DNA from 4 places in the Mucilaginibacter gynuensis genome. Region 4 is predicted to be linked to each of the others. Evidence: riboswitches for the same ligand, from Rfam matches in the RefSeq annotation. Region 4 holds a riboswitch; each other region holds the start of a gene.

What was found. A riboswitch is a leader RNA that binds a small molecule or an ion and turns the genes downstream of it on or off. The one in region 4 is predicted to bind S-adenosylmethionine.
Region 1: another riboswitch for S-adenosylmethionine. It lies ahead of ABD894_RS05580 (SusC/RagA family TonB-linked outer membrane protein); the one in region 4 lies ahead of ABD894_RS20430 (cysteine desulfurase family protein).
Region 2: another riboswitch for S-adenosylmethionine. It lies ahead of ABD894_RS00735 (protein-disulfide reductase DsbD N-terminal domain-containing protein); the one in region 4 lies ahead of ABD894_RS20430 (cysteine desulfurase family protein).
Region 3: another riboswitch for S-adenosylmethionine. It lies ahead of metH (methionine synthase); the one in region 4 lies ahead of ABD894_RS20430 (cysteine desulfurase family protein).

The regions. Positions count from the first base shown of each region.
Region 1 is NZ_BAABFT010000002.1:548,360-552,306, forward strand. It holds gene ABD894_RS05575 (KTSC domain-containing protein) at 396-845, opposite strand; SAM riboswitch class I at 1,245-1,353, shown strand; gene ABD894_RS05580 (SusC/RagA family TonB-linked outer membrane protein) at 1,810-3,947, shown strand, end outside.
Region 2 is NZ_BAABFT010000001.1:197,579-201,525, forward strand. It holds gene ABD894_RS00725 (Hsp70 family protein) at 1-332, opposite strand, end outside; gene ABD894_RS00730 (hypothetical protein) at 485-967, shown strand; SAM riboswitch class I at 1,140-1,253, shown strand; gene ABD894_RS00735 (protein-disulfide reductase DsbD N-terminal domain-containing protein) at 1,350-1,796, shown strand; SAM riboswitch class I at 2,333-2,448, shown strand; gene ABD894_RS00740 (peroxiredoxin family protein) at 2,698-3,947, shown strand, end outside.
Region 3 is NZ_BAABFT010000016.1:22,330-26,276, forward strand. It holds gene ABD894_RS22440 (hypothetical protein) at 1-303, shown strand, start outside; gene ABD894_RS22445 (Bax inhibitor-1/YccA family protein) at 419-1,153, shown strand; SAM riboswitch class I at 1,447-1,559, shown strand; gene metH (methionine synthase) at 1,715-3,947, shown strand, end outside.
Region 4 is NZ_BAABFT010000013.1:26,926-30,872, forward strand. It holds gene ABD894_RS20420 (DUF5690 family protein) at 1-1,168, shown strand, start outside; gene ABD894_RS20425 (TIGR03364 family FAD-dependent oxidoreductase) at 1,165-2,289, shown strand; SAM riboswitch class I at 2,471-2,585, shown strand; gene ABD894_RS20430 (cysteine desulfurase family protein) at 2,692-3,828, shown strand; gene ABD894_RS20435 (peroxiredoxin) at 3,866-3,947, shown strand, end outside.

The DNA.
Region 1 (3,947 bases), on a different contig from region 4:
TATTGAAATTTCAAGTTAATAGCGCTGCCAACTACCGTAAAAATGGAACAACTTGGGGACTGTCAGAATTATTTTAACGCGTAGAGATTGCTTCGTTCCTCGCAATGACGAGTTTTCAAAAATGCTTACAAATGGGTTCATCCTGAGCCTGTCGAAGGATCGTGCGCAGAGGCTATCACCCACGTATCCTTCGACAAGCTACCCATGACATGTTTGTAAGTAATTGATTATCAAATATATTTTTCACATGTCATTGAACCCTTAGAGGCCACGGATTTTAAAACTCAGGCTGACAGTCCTACGTAAAAAACCCCAAACCTTCTCCCCTATGGAAAGAAAATTTGGGATCATATATTTTCTTAAATCCTGAATCTCTATTCTTGTATCTAAACCGACTACGCCGATGCTACCAGCTTGCTTACGCTGCGGTAAACGTAGTTGTTGAAGATATGCCTGCGGGCGAAACGGCCGGGTGAATCGGCGTTGATGAGCTTTACATAGATGGCTTTTGGCACGTCGAAATATTCATATTCGTTGCCATCGGCAAAGCTAACTTTAAGCACTTGTGATTTGTATTCAAAATCAACCATGGCCGATGCGGTTGTGGTCGCGGTGTATTCGGTGATAGACTGGGCACGGGTTTCGGGAGCAATACTCACCAAAAAGTGATAGGCTTCGATAATAGTCTTACTTTTTTCTTCGGCAGCTAACTTGCTTTCTTCGCTTTCCTGAAATTTATCGGGGTGCCAGGCTTTCATCAAACCACGGTATACCGATTTTAGTTCCTGTAGTTCGGCGGCTTCGTTAACGCCCAATAATTTCCTGTAGTCTACTATCTTTTTCATGCTTTCGTTCGTTTTATGTTATTACGTAAAAAGATGAAAGCCTTGATATTAAGCCCAATCTCCCCCCGAAAATAATTTTGCAAAGGTACGCTTTATACACCACAATTTTAAGCACCGGTTCACTATTATCAATTTGATAATATCCGCTTAAAATTTAGCGCCATTGGTAATTGCAATACACGGTGCAGATACAAAACTTTTATATGTATAAATACCTCAAGCTTTAAAACCTGCAATTTTTACACTATATAATTAACACAATAAAATATACTTGTAATACAATTAATTATACCACCATAAACCCAAACTGACAATAATCTGACAATAAAATATAATATCTATAGATTTAGTAGAATATATATTATATATTTGCAGCGTCAATCGTTCTTATACATCATTTAATTATCCAGAAAGACGGAGGGAAAGGCCCTGTGATGTCTTAGCAACCTGTACGCCATTGGTATAAAGGTGCTAATTCCTATCTGCCCCGTGGCAGAAAAGATAATGTTAACTCTGCAAACTGTTTGCGCTACAAGCAAGCATCTCAGCTTATCTCCGGCAATCTGTATAATTAATTAAAAATTTTATTTCTGTTCATCCATAATTGGGTGCGCCGCATTAGTTAATAATAACAAGCATATTCCCCACTATTAATATAACAAATAAGTAAATGAAAAAACGAAGTACTCACTTAAGTTTACCTACCTTAAAAACCACATCTAACGGTGCCTTAAGCACATACGTTTTCGCGCACATGGCTGTCATGTGTTGTTGCAGCTAACAGGCTGCCAGGTTATTTGCACCGGTCTTAATATACAGGCTACCACAGCGAGTAACGCCAAACAATAAATATTTAACACCCTAAAGTTGATACTGCTTTTAAGCGGACTGGCTTTGCTATGCGCTTGTTTCACGGCAACATCAATACAAACGGGAGAAACACAAACACTCACAAACAATTGTCATGTTGAAAACTTACAAATTATTAGTGGCCCTGCTTTTGCCACTCCTTTTTGCCCAAACGCTTTACGCGCAATCGGTAAAAATAAGCGGTACGGTAACCGCCAAAACCGATGGCCTGCCCCTACCCGGCGTTAGCATCTCCATAAAAGGCAGCACCAGCGGTACCCAAACCAATGTGGATGGTAAATTTACCCTTACCGCCAAACCGAAGGATATTATAAATGTATCATACATCGGTTACAAAACACAGGAAATTGTGATAAGCGAAACCGAAACTACCTTGCAAATTGTGCTTGATGAACAGGCCAATTCGCTTAACGAGGTGGTAGTAACAGCGCTCAACATATCTAAAGAGAAAAAATCACTGGGCTACGCTGTTCAGGGTTTAAAATCGAAAGATATATCAGAGGCTAAAGAAACCAATATTATCAATGCTTTATCGGGTAAAATAGCAGGTGTAAACGTTACCAGCAGCCAGGGCGATATGGGTTCGGCACGTATCATTATACGCGGCGAAACTTCTATTGCCGGTAACAACCAGCCGTTATTTGTGGTAGATGGTGTGCCTGTAGATAACGCCCAAAACCAGGGCACCAGCGGGTCAAGGGATTTCGCCAACGTACTGTCCGACTTAAATTCAGAAGATATTGAATCGTTAACTGTGCTGAAAGGTCCTAACGCGGCAGCATTATATGGTTCACGTGCGGCAGGTGGTGTTATACTCATCAAAACCAAATCGGGAAAGAATAGCAAAGGTTTAGGCATTACGCTTAACTCAAACACCAGCTTTTCGAGCCTGCTTACCTTGCCCGATTATCAAAACGCTTACGGACAAGGCTCTAACGGTAAATTCAGTTACGTGGATGGTAAAGGTGCTGGTATTAATGATGGTGTAGATGAAAGCTGGGGCCCTGCATTGGATGGCCGCCTGATCCCTCAATTCTTCTCGAATGGTAAAGCAGAGCCTTTTGTAGCCCACCCTAACAATGTTAAAGATTACTTTAACACCGGTTATACATACAACAACGGTGTGGCCGTTACCGGTTCTGATGAAAAGTTCGACTACCGTTTATCATACAATAACCTGCATCAAACAGGCGTAGTGCCCAATTCATCGCAAGGTAAAAACGCTTTCGCGCTCAATACTACCTATCGTGTAAACGATAAACTGACTATTAACGCGGTGGCCAACTACATTAAGGATGATGCCGATAACCTACCCGGCGCTTATGGCAAGCGCGCTACCAGCACCATGCTACAATTCACATGGTTCGGTCGCCAGGTTGATATTAACCAGTTAAGGAATTATCGTAATGCCGATGGCAGTACCTTTAACTGGAACAACAGCTATTACAGCAACCCATACTTTGTAGCCTACGAAAATACCGTTGCACAACACCGCAACCACTTTTTAGGCAATGTGGAATTAAACTACAAGATCATCGACGGACTGTCTGCCAACTTCCGTATAGGTACCGATCAATATACCGACAGGCGCAAGATCAAAGTTGCCTACGGTACAAACGGAACCCCATTTGGCTCGTACGAAGAAGATGCCTACAACTTTAACGAAACCAATGCCGAGGGGCGTTTACAATACACCAAAAAACTTAACGACGATTTCAGTATCGACCTGTTAGCGGGTGGTAACATAGCTACCTGGCAAAATGAGCGCAACGATCAGTTAGCGCCCAAATTAGCTGTAAGCGGTTTGTATACGCTAAGTAATTCGCGCGATCCGCTAATATCCTATAACGAATTTTATAAGTATAAAACTTACAGTTACTTCGCATCCGGTCAAATCGGTTTCCGCAATTACGCTTTTATTAACGTAACCGGCCGTAACGATTGGTCGTCAACACTACCGGCTTCCAGCCTGTCCTATTTTTATCCTTCAGTAAACGGAAGCTTAATACTTACCGAAGCTTTGGATATTAAGAGCGATGTTTTAAGCTATGCTAAACTACGTGGCGGATGGTCAAAAGTAGGTAAAGCGACCGACCCTTACAGGCTCATCAATTTTTACACATTTACAGCGCCTTTCGGCACCAGTCCGCAGCAGGCTATTACCAATACCGATCTTAACCCTAACTTGAAACCGGAAAGTACTACTTCATCAGAGGCCGGTTTTGAATTGGG
Region 2 (3,947 bases), on a different contig from region 4:
CTAATCAATTTATCAGCACGGGTTTTCAGTTCCTTTAAAATGATAGCCACGAGGTCCGACGCGTTGTAGCGTTTATTATGGATACGGGTTTCGGTAAAGCTGCTTCTTGACAGTACTTGCTTAACCGATTTGATGAAGCGCCCTTTCATATCGTCGTTCAGATAAGCTGTTATCGCTTCTTCGCCTACAACATAACCCGCGCCTTGTTGATGATAGAAATAAATAAGCGACGGAATAATAATGGTGCTATGTATCTCTTTTGTGTCTTCATTATAAATAGCCAGGGCCGAATTGGTTGTTCCAAAATCAATTCCGTATAAAAAGTTATTCATAGCAGGGATTAAAACAGTAAAAAAATTAAAAGGGCGACGAAAATATGGAAAAATTGCCTGTGAACGAAACGATAATTAACTTTTAGCGAAAATTGCATCCACTTAATATTACTAAATATTATATTAGGAAGTATATTGCTAAATTTGCAGGAATGACAGACCTTAACGAGTATGAATGCGAAATGCTTGACACCCTGCTGGAAGCCTTCGGGATTCCGGACAGCCTGACGCGTTTACAATTACTTGAACTTTTTGATCAGGACGAGGCCGCGGCCTTTGCCATGGTTAAGGCGCTAACCAGGGAAGGGTTTATAGCCGAATCGGGCAAGCATGGCGATTATGAACTGCCTGAAAAACTCATTCTGAAACCCAAAGGTGAAAAATTTCTTAAAGAAGGCGGCTTCACCAAATGGTACCAGTTAGAGCAGCAAAAGGGTGTTGAGGTTGGCGGCACACTGGCCAAACTACAGCAGCAAAACATGAAGCTGCAAAACGAAAAACTATCCAATCAAACACAGATAGGTAACCTTGAAAAAATGGTTAATACATTAAAAGTACGCCAGTACATATTATGTATATTAATAGTTGTAGCGCTGATAGTTGGATACTTTATAGGTTCATTCAGTAAAGGCTAAAGCCAAAATACATGCTATATGCTGCTCATTAATAGCAATATATGTAATAAATAAGCATGAAAAAACCCTTGAGTTTGTTTATAGAATTTATTAAAGTGAAATAAATTCTATAATTTCTATAGATATTATAGTTTATATCATATATTTGCATCAGATAACACGTTCTTTATAGTACTTATCCAGAAAGACAGAGGGAAAGGCCCTATGATGTCTTAGCAACCTGTACATCCTAATACATGTAAAAGGTGCTAACTCCTGCTTCGCGATATGCGGAGATAGATAAGATGAAAAGATTTCCAGATACATAGCTGTCTCTTTTTGCCTCTCAGGATAAGTCAAATACCAGGAACATTAATTTGACATACAAAACAGCTATACAAGCATGAAAAAAATATACTTATTATCATTTATACTCCTACTAAGCTTTGGCGCTTACAGCCAGATACAGGAACCTGTTAAATGGGCTTACGCTGCTAAAAAAACGGGCAATAACGAGGCAGTAATATTTGTTAAGGCTACCATTGATAAAGGCTGGCACATTTACTCGCAAAACATTGCCGAAGGCGGGCCAACCAAAACAGAACTAAAGTTTGCCGCGTCGGAAGATATTTCGCTGTTAGGCAAACCATCCGAACCCAGACCCATTAAAAAGTTTGAAAAGTACTTTGGGGTGAACGTTGCCTATTTTGAAAAACAGGTAATATTTCAGCAAAAAATAAAGCTTAATAAAAACAACCCGGTAGTAAAAGGCACTATCACTTTTTTAGCGTGCAGCAACAAAGAGTGCCTGCCGCCCGAGGATATTGAATTTACCGTAGCGGTAAAATAATATACCCGTAATAATAAAAAATACTGCTATAATAATTATAGCTAAACCTTACACATATATCAATATACCACCGATTGATTTATAAATAGGAGGGAACAGTGCAATACCCGTGAAGCTGACCGATTAGGAAAGGCAGTGGGTTTAAATCTGATCCTGACAAACTGAAATTAAATTTATAAACAAATGAAGAACGGTATTTTTGATGATCAAACCGCATTGCGCTATTTAAACAGCTATTGCTTAGCAGTTTTACCCGGTTGCTGCTGTTGTAATTAAAGTTTTTACCTGTCTGTTAACCCGGATACCGCCTTGAAAAACAAGTCCGGCATCCTGGCTGTAAAGAGGTATTGCTTTATGCAATGGTGGTAATTTCATTCAGCTTGCTTTTCCGAACAGTCCAGGATGTTGGTCATCCATATTTAAACAATATATCAAACTAAATAAAAATAAATACTACTAATTCTATAGATAAACTTGTATTATTGATTTTTATTGTTACCTTTACGCCATCTAATTAACCCCACCATTAATTAGTTGATTTATAAAGAAGAAGGGAGAGGAAGTCTCGATGATCTTCTAGCAACTTTTCATTCAGTAATGAAATAAGTGCTTTACTTTTTTCCGAAGGGATGTTCCTCCGGAAATATAAATTAACTAGTGTTATGCAAAATTTGAATTATCTCTTTTTAGCCAAACAATCAAGCGCAACCACCGTGCGATGTTGTTGTATGTGCATGTAGTTCCCCGGGGTTTCTCCGCATAAAATTTATCGGAATTATTTACCGTGAGCTGTAGCTGTTTAGCTGCGGGTAAGGGACTGCTTATGCCTCAAATTTAAGCACACTACTTAATGTTCAATTAAGCAGTAAACAAAATTTAACAACTATAAATCACACAAAAAATGAACTTCAAAAATTATCTATCTAAAGCAAAATACCTTTCATTGGGATTGTTGCTAAGTGGTACAGCGTTAGCCGGCGATAAAAACCCGCCTGCAAAATTTATTAAAGAAGGTGTTTGGCGCGGTGTATTCACCGTAAGCGAATCGCAAGTGCCGTTCAACTTCGAGCTGAAAGGTAAAGATGCCGAGCATGCCGTATTTACCCTGTTAAACGGTTCACGCCGCGATAACTTCCACGTACAGCTGCTGGGTAAAGATTCGGTATTTATCAAAATGAATACTTATGACGCGGCCCTCGTTGCCAAAATAAACGATGACGGAACCCTAAGCGGCGAATATCGCAGCCTGGTGCCCAACTTCCGTGGTAACGCGTTGCCATTTACAGCTGAGCATGGTAAAACTTATCGCTTTGTTGAGCCTGGTAAAGATGTTGCTCCTACAGCAGATCTTACCGGTAAATGGGAGCTTAAATTATACAGCAAAGAGGCTGTGCCAGCTTCAATAGCCCTGTTAAAACAAAAAGGCAACAAACTTACCGGCGTGGTAATGACGGTGGTAGGCGATAGCCGCGAAATTGAAGGTACTATACAAGGCAACGAGTTCGCGCTATCGGGCTTTACCGGCCCAAGCCCTTTTATTATTAAAGGAAAAATAAACGATGACGGTACACTATCTGGCGAAGAAGGCTTCGGCATATACAAAAACCTGAAGTTTGACGCTACCAAAAACAACGATGTTGAACTCCCCGATCCTTATAAACTCACCTTTTTAAAAGAAGGCTACAAAAAGCTTGATTTTACCTTCCCCGATCTGAATGGCAAGCAGGTATCGTTAAGCGATAGTAAATACAAAGGCAAGGTAGTAATTGTTGAAATTATTGGTACCTGGTGCCCTAACTGTACAGACCAAACCGTGTTTTTATCGCCATGGTTCAACAAAAATAAAAAACGTGGTGTAGAGGCTATCGCTATCGGCTTTGAGCAAAAAGACAGCCTGGAGTATGCTAAATACACTTTAGGTAAACTGCGCGATAAGTACAATATCGGTTACGATATTCTGTTCGGTGGCCTGGCCGATAAAAAACTGGTAGCTCAAAAACTGCCTGCGATTAACAAGTTCATCGCTTTCCCTACCACAATAATTATTGACCGTAAGGGCGATGTACGTGAAATATACACTGGCTACACCGGCACGGTTACAGGCAAATATTTTGACGATTACGAAAAGAAATTCAACAAAGTACTGGATGC
Region 3 (3,947 bases), on a different contig from region 4:
AAGCGCGAACTGCTGGAGCTGATGATTGACGCTGGCGTAACCAAGTTTGTGCTGATCGGCGAAAACGTGCTGAACTACCACTCGTCCGACGATTGTTATTACGAGGAATGGTTTCAGGATGTGGAAGATGGCTGGATTGCCGGTGTTAATTTTCGCGACCATGTGATAGCCGAGTTTAAGCAAAACAATATCGACTATTACATCAACTTCGGCGGCGAACTCGATAACCTGAGCTGGCGCGGATTAAAGCCGGTACAGGTATTTAAAAAGGTAGAAGAACAGCTGATGAAAAGGCTTAATTGATTAAACCATCGGGCCCGAAATTCGTCTAACTGTTATAACAACAAATTAGCCGCGGTAATTATTTTAAGCAGGGTAATTTTTAGTAAATTCGTACAATTTAAACCATATAATAAAAATGGAGATTAATAAAAGTAATTACACTTATGATAGTGTATTTGTAAATGAAGATGCAGCTGCATCGCGCAAATTTATTGCGAACGTGTTTTTATGGATGTTTGTGGCATTAGGTATATCGGCAATATGCGCGTGGGTGTTTGCGCACGACAAAACGCTGATCAGTTCATTGGTTGATTTTAATACAGGCCGCAGAACAGGCTTGGGTACAATCGTTATGTTTTCGCCGCTGGCTTTTGTTTTAACGATGAGTTTTGCATTCAATCGCCTGTCATTTGCCATGCTGGCCGTGTTCTTTTTAGGTTTCGCGGTAATGATGGGCATTAGCCTTAGTTTCATATTTTTAGCTTATACAAGCGGAATGATCTATGGTACTTTTATTACCGCATCGGTAGTATTCGGTATAATGGCTATAGCGGGTTATACTACCAGCCAGGATCTTACCAAATTCGGTTCAATTTTAGGTATGTTCCTGATAGGTATTGTTGTAGCCTCAATTGTTAACTGGTTTATCGGCAGTTCCGGCTTAAGCATGATCATCAGCTATGTAGGTGTTGCTGTATTCGTTGGCTTAACCGCTTATGACGTACAAAAACTAAAACGTATTGGTGCCGGTTTAGAGTACGGCGATCAGTCAACTCAAAAAATAGCGATCATGGGTGCATTAACCCTGTACCTTGATTTTATCAACCTGTTCTTGATGTTACTGCGTGTATTCAGCGGCAACAGAAAGTAATAGTATTGATTATACAATATTTGAAAAGCTGCATGTAAATGCGGCTTTTTTTGTGGACTCACCCGATCTACGCTTCGCTGGATCACCCTCTCTGCTGCGCAAAGAGGGCTTTGTTTTGAATGTTACGGAACATGTAATACTTATACCTTCTTTTTCGCTTGCGAAAGAGAGGGGCGCCCAGCGAAGCGTAGGCGGGGTGAGTTAAAACCCTTCCTGCAACAATATTGCATTTCGCTTATATACATAAGCCAAAAGCCTATTGCACATTAAAACTTTATTATGCACCTTTGTGCTGCTTATGGAGAAAGACGGAGGGATTAGACCCTGCGATGTCTTAGCAACCTGTACTTACAAGGTGCTACATTCTACTTAACAAGTCAACTGGACCGGTTAGGAAAGATAAGCGAAAGTCAAATACACACGCCCGACTTTTCGAGATAAGCTGTTATAGTATCAAGTAATTAGTATCAGGTATCAAGTAGTTTTTACTGTTGATCACACTGTGCTAATCACGCGGGCTCATAAAGTCTTGCTACTTGATACTCGCTACTTGATACCAAAATGGATATTAGAAAAGAACTACAGAAACGCATTTTAGTGATTGATGGGGCTATGGGTACCATGATACAACGGTACCAGCTCACCGAGGAGGATTTTCGTGGTGAGCGTTTCCGCGATCATATATCCGATTTAAAAGGCAATAACGATTTGCTGAATATCACCCGCCCGGATGTAATTAAGGCTATTCATGCCGAATACCTGGATGCCGGGGCAGATATCATCGAAACCAATACCTTCAGTACCCAACGCATTTCATTGGCCGATTACCACATGGAAGAGCTCGACTATGAGCTGAGCTATGAGGGTGCCCGCATTGCCCGTGAGGTGGTTGACGAATATAATATAAAAACACCCGAAAAACCGCGCTTTGTTGCCGGTGCCGTTGGCCCAACCAACCGTACGGCTTCTATATCGCCGGATGTGAACGACCCGGGTTACCGCGCGGTATCATTTGATGACCTGGCCGATGCTTATTACGCGCAGGTACGCGGACTGGTAGACGGTGGATCGGATTTGCTACTGGTGGAAACCATATTTGATACCCTGAATGCCAAGGCGGCATTATTTGCCATACAACGCTACGCCGAAGAAAGCGGCAAGCATTTGCCTATCATGATATCGGGTACTATTACCGATGCTTCCGGCCGCACCCTTTCGGGGCAAACGGTGGAGGCATTCTGGAACTCTATCCGCCACGCCAACCTGCTGTCGGTAGGGTTAAACTGTGCTTTGGGCGCCAGGGAAATGAGGCCTTATTTGGAAGAGCTGTCTGAAAAAGCAGAGGTATACATATCGGCCTACCCTAACGCTGGCTTGCCAAACGAGTTTGGGGCCTATGATGAAACCCCGCACGAAACCGCGCACCAGGTTGACGATTTTATAAAAGCCGGCATAGTAAATATTGTGGGGGGGTGTTGTGGCACTACGCCCGAGCATATCAAGTGTATTGCCGATAAAGCAGCAAAATTCCCTCCGCGCAAAATCCCCGAAATAAAACCCTTTTTACGCCTAAGCGGACTGGAAGCAGTTACGCTTACGCCCGAAACCAACTTTGTTAACGTTGGCGAGCGTACCAACATCACCGGTTCACCAAAATTCTCCAAACTGATACTTGCCGAAGATTACGAGGCCGCGCTAACAGTTGCCCGTCAGCAGGTAGAAGGCGGCGCGCAGGTGATCGATATTAACATGGATGAGGGGATGATTGATTCGGAAGCCGTGATGGTGAAATTCCTAAACCTCGTAGCATCCGAACCGGATATTTCCAAACTGCCTATCATGGTAGATTCATCCAAGTGGACGGTATTGGAAGCCGGGTTGAAATGCCTGCAAGGCAAGGGCATCGTTAACTCCATATCCCTTAAAGAGGGCGAAGAAAAATTTATAGAGTACGCCCGTAAGATACAAAGTTATGGCGCTGCTGCCGTAGTAATGGCATTTGACGAAACCGGTCAGGCCGATTCGCTGGAACGCCGTAAAGAGATCTGCCAGCGCTCATATAATATACTGGTTAACGAAGTTGGTTTCCCTCCGCAGGATATTATCTTCGACCCAAACATACTTACCGTAGCCACCGGCCTCGAAGAACATAATAACTACGCGGTAGATTTTATTGAAGCTACCCGCTGGATAAAGCAAAACCTGCCTTACGCTAAAGTAAGCGGTGGGGTGAGTAACATTTCGTTCTCGTTCCGCGGTAATAACGTGGTAAGAGAGGCTATGCACTCGGCGTTCCTGTACCATGCCATTAATGCCGGTTTGGATATGGGCATTGTAAACGCGGGGATGCTTGAAGTATACGAAGAAATTCCGAAAGATCTTTTGATACTGGTAGAAGATGTATTGCTTAACCGCCGCCAGGATGCTACCGAGCGACTGGTAGAATATGCCGACACCATTAAGAGTAAAGGTAAGGAGATTGTTCGTGATGAAGAATGGCGTAAAGACCCGGTGGAAAAACGCTTGTCGCACGCGCTGGTAAAAGGCATCATTGAGTACCTTGATGCCGATGTGGAAGAAGCTCGTCAGAAATACGATAAACCGCTTGAGGTAATTGAAGGTCCGCTGATGGATGGTATGAATATCGTAGGCGACCTGTTCGGTTCGGGCAAAATGTTTTTGCCGCAGGTGGTAAAATCGGCCCGTGTAATGAAAAAAGCCGTGGCTTACCTGCTGCCCTTCATTGAAGAAGAAAAACGTAACAATGCCAATGCCGATCAGCGCAAAAATGCCG
Region 4 (3,947 bases):
TCAGCACTATTTTAATGTTGATTACAAAGTTTGGCTGGTAATAGCGCAGGTGGTTGGTTACACCTTCAGTAAGTTTTATGGTATAAAATTTATTGCCGAAGTAAACCCGGCCAAGCGGGCGCAAAGCATATTGCTGCTCATCGGTGTATCATGGCTGGCTTTGCTGGGTTTTGCATTTGTACCTGCACCTTACAATATAGTTTTTCTTTTTATCAACGGTTTTCCGCTCGGTATGATATGGGGGTTGGTCTTCGGGTATCTCGAAGGCCGCCGCTCAACCGAGTTTATGGCAGCCGTTATGTCTATAAGTTTAATATTCGCGTCGGGTTTTGTAAAAACGGTGGGGCGTACGCTGCTTAGCGCGTTCCATATAAACGAATATTGGATGCCGTTTATCACCGGGGCTATTTTTGTGCTGCCTCTGCTGCTGTTCGTTTTTTGTTTGGAACTGATACCACAACCATCCGCGGAAGATAAACAACAGCGTGCCGAGCGCACACCTATGAACGCCGCCGAACGCAGGCAATTTATCATACGTTTTTTGCCGGGTATTATTCTCACGCTTATCATTTACGTATTGCTCACCATAATGCGCGATGTACGCGATAATTTCGAGGTAGAGATATGGGCCGATCTGGGTGTGAAAAGCAATAGCATTTATACTAATATCGATACGCTTATCTCTGTTATTGTACTGGTAGCCATGAGCTTGCTCATCCTCATTAAAAAGAACTTACGGGCATTCAGCGTTATTCACCTCATGATCATCGGCGGCTGTGTGCTGGTAGGCGTGTCAACCATATTGTTTGATCTGGAAGCCATCAGCGCAATAACATGGATGACTATGGCCGGATTAGGTTTATACCTGGGTTATGTACCTTACAACGCTATTTTCTTCGAGCGGATGATCGCTTCATTTAAATACCGAAGCAACGTGGGTTTTGTGATGTACATAGCCGATGCCGCCGGATATTTGGGCAGCGTAAGCGTATTACTTATCAAAGAACTTGGCAGACCTACCATTAGCTGGGGCGCGTTTTTTAAGGAAGGCGTTTTGATCGTTGCCATAGTTGGCGGCGTAAGCGCGGTAATGTCATTAATATATTTTTTACAAAGTGCGCGAAAAAGTAACAAAAGCGCCAAAAATTTAAACATCATCACGGTATGAAACAAAAGTCGGCAATAGTTATAGGAGCAGGCATAGTGGGCCTTGCAACGACAAGGGCACTGGCTACACGAGGTTATAAAGTCACCGTATTTGAACGTAACGAGCGTGCTGTGGGTGCATCAATACGTAATTTTGGTATGGTGTGGCCAATAGGGCAGGCCACCGGGCCAATGTTTGAAAGGGCCATGTTATCGCGCAGCATCTGGAAAACAGTTTGTACCGAAGCCGATATTTGGCATGACGAAGTTGGCTCGCTGCACTTGGCTTATCACGATGATGAGCTACAGGTAATTGCCGACTATGTGGAAGCCAACAAAAATGACCGCGACTGTGCCTTACTTACACCGGCCGAAGCGCTGCAAAGATCACCGGCTGTAAACCCGGATGGTTTAAAGGGTGCTTTATGGAGCGGTGAGGAAATGATCATCGAGTCGCGGGTAGCAGTAGGGCAGGTGGCCGCATACCTTGCCGGCAAGTTTGGTGTAGAGTTTCACTGGAACACGGCCATAAGCCAAATTCAAGCGCCAAAGGTTTACTCCGGTAAACGTACCTGGGAGGCCGACGAAATATTTGTATGTAGCGGTGCCGATTTTGAAACCCTGTATCCCGAATTATTCCTGCAAACCAATATCAGCAAATGTAAATTGCAAATGATGCGTTTGGTTACCCAGCCCGAAGGTTGGCGCATAGGTCCGTCGCTTTGCGGTGGTTTATCTATGATCCATTATCCGGGTTTTCAAATCGCGGCATCATTGCCTGCGCTTAAGCAACGTTATGAGGAGCAATATGCTGAACATTTAAAATGGGGCATCCACGTAATGGTATCGCAGAATGGCGGCGGCGAGCTCACCATAGGCGATTCGCACGAATATGGTTTGGTGCATGACCCGTTCGATAAGGAATTCATTAACAAACTAATTACCGATTACCTGCATACCTTCGCTACTTTTAAAGACTGGAAACTGTTGCAATCGTGGCATGGTATCTACCCCAAAATGATGAACGGCGAAACTGAATTTATAACCGATCCGGAACCGGGTGTAACCATTATCAACGGTGTTGGCGGCAACGGGATGACGCTGTCATTCGGTCTTTGCGAGCAATATTTTGCGGGCAGATGATCTGCTAATTGAGCTTTTCAACAACCTAAATAGAGAAAAAAGCGTCTGGTTTAATTACCGGGCGCATTTTTATTTAGCTGTAAATCAGTATTAAATAAATTATTTCAAATAAAAACTATAAAATCTATGTAAATAGTAGTTTAAATATGTATGTTTGCATCATAATAATTGTTCTTTATTATACTTATCCAGAAAGACAGAGGGAAAGGCCCTATGACGTCTTAGCAACCTGTACCGGCTCTTGAGCTTGTAAAAGGTGCTAATTCCTGCTCCGCCACAAAGGAGGAAGATAAGATGACAAATATTTTAAGACTCGCTCAGTAGCTTTTCTTTTTTGCCTCTTTTCCGGATAAGTCGATACAAAAACATAACTGTTAACGATTTATAAAAAAGAGAAACAAAATGAGAATTTACCTTGATAACGCCGCAACTACTCAACTCGATAGCGAGGTATTTACCACCATCACCCCTTACTTACTCGAATTTTTCGGAAACCCTTCGTCGCATCACGAGCATGGCAGGCAGGTAAAAAGCGCTATTGAGCAGGCAAGGCAAACCATTGCAGGTTTACTGAACGCCTCGCCAAACGAGATCATCTTTACCAGCGGCGGCACCGAGGCCGATAATACTGCCATACTATCAAGCGTACGTTCTCATCAAATAAAACACGTAATTACTACGCCCTTTGAGCACCACGCGGTACTGCACACACTGGAAGAGCTGCAAAAACAGGGCGAAATAAAATTAAGCTTCATCAATATAGATAGCAGGGGTAACCTTGATATCGATCACCTCGAAACCTTGTTGCAAAACAATACACGTTCGCTGGTATCGGTAATGCATGCCAATAATGAAATTGGTAACCTGAACGATATCGAATTGATCGGCGAGGTCTGTTGTAGCTACAGGGCAATTTTTCATTCAGACACAGTTCAAACCATCGGGCATTACCGCCACGATCTGTCAAAACTAAAAACGCATTTTATAGCAGCTTCGGCACACAAGTTTCATGGGCCAAAAGGGGTAGGTTTTCTTTACTGCCGCGATGGTGTACAGCTTTCGAGGTTATTACATGGCGGCTCGCAGGAGCGCAAATTAAGGGCAGGTACCGAGAATATTCACGGTATAATTGGTTTGGCAAAAGCGTTGGAAATAGCTTACCGCGATATTGATGAGCATCAAAAATATATACAAACATTAAAAAACAGGATGATCTATAAACTACAGGAGCAGGTTGGCGATGTATATTTCAATGGTAATTCGGCCATTGCAGATAAAAGCCTTTACACTGTGCTAAGCGCGAGCTTGCCGGTTAACGCCAATGCTTTCGATCTGTTAGCTTATCTCGATCAAAACAATATATCGGTATCAGGCGGCAGTGCCTGCTCTACCGGTTCGGCATCGCATGTATTACAGGCCATCAATGCCGATGCATCGAGGAACACCATTCGTTTTTCGTTCAGTAAATACAATACCGCTGCCGAAATTGACCATGCAGTAAGCGTATTGGCAGCAGTTTATGATTCGGTTGCCGCATAATTAATTAGGATACAAACAACATAAATACATAATCACCATGAGTTTACGATTAGGAGACAAAGCGCCCAACTTTACGGCGCAAACATCATTAGGCGAAATCGATTTTTACGAATTTTTAG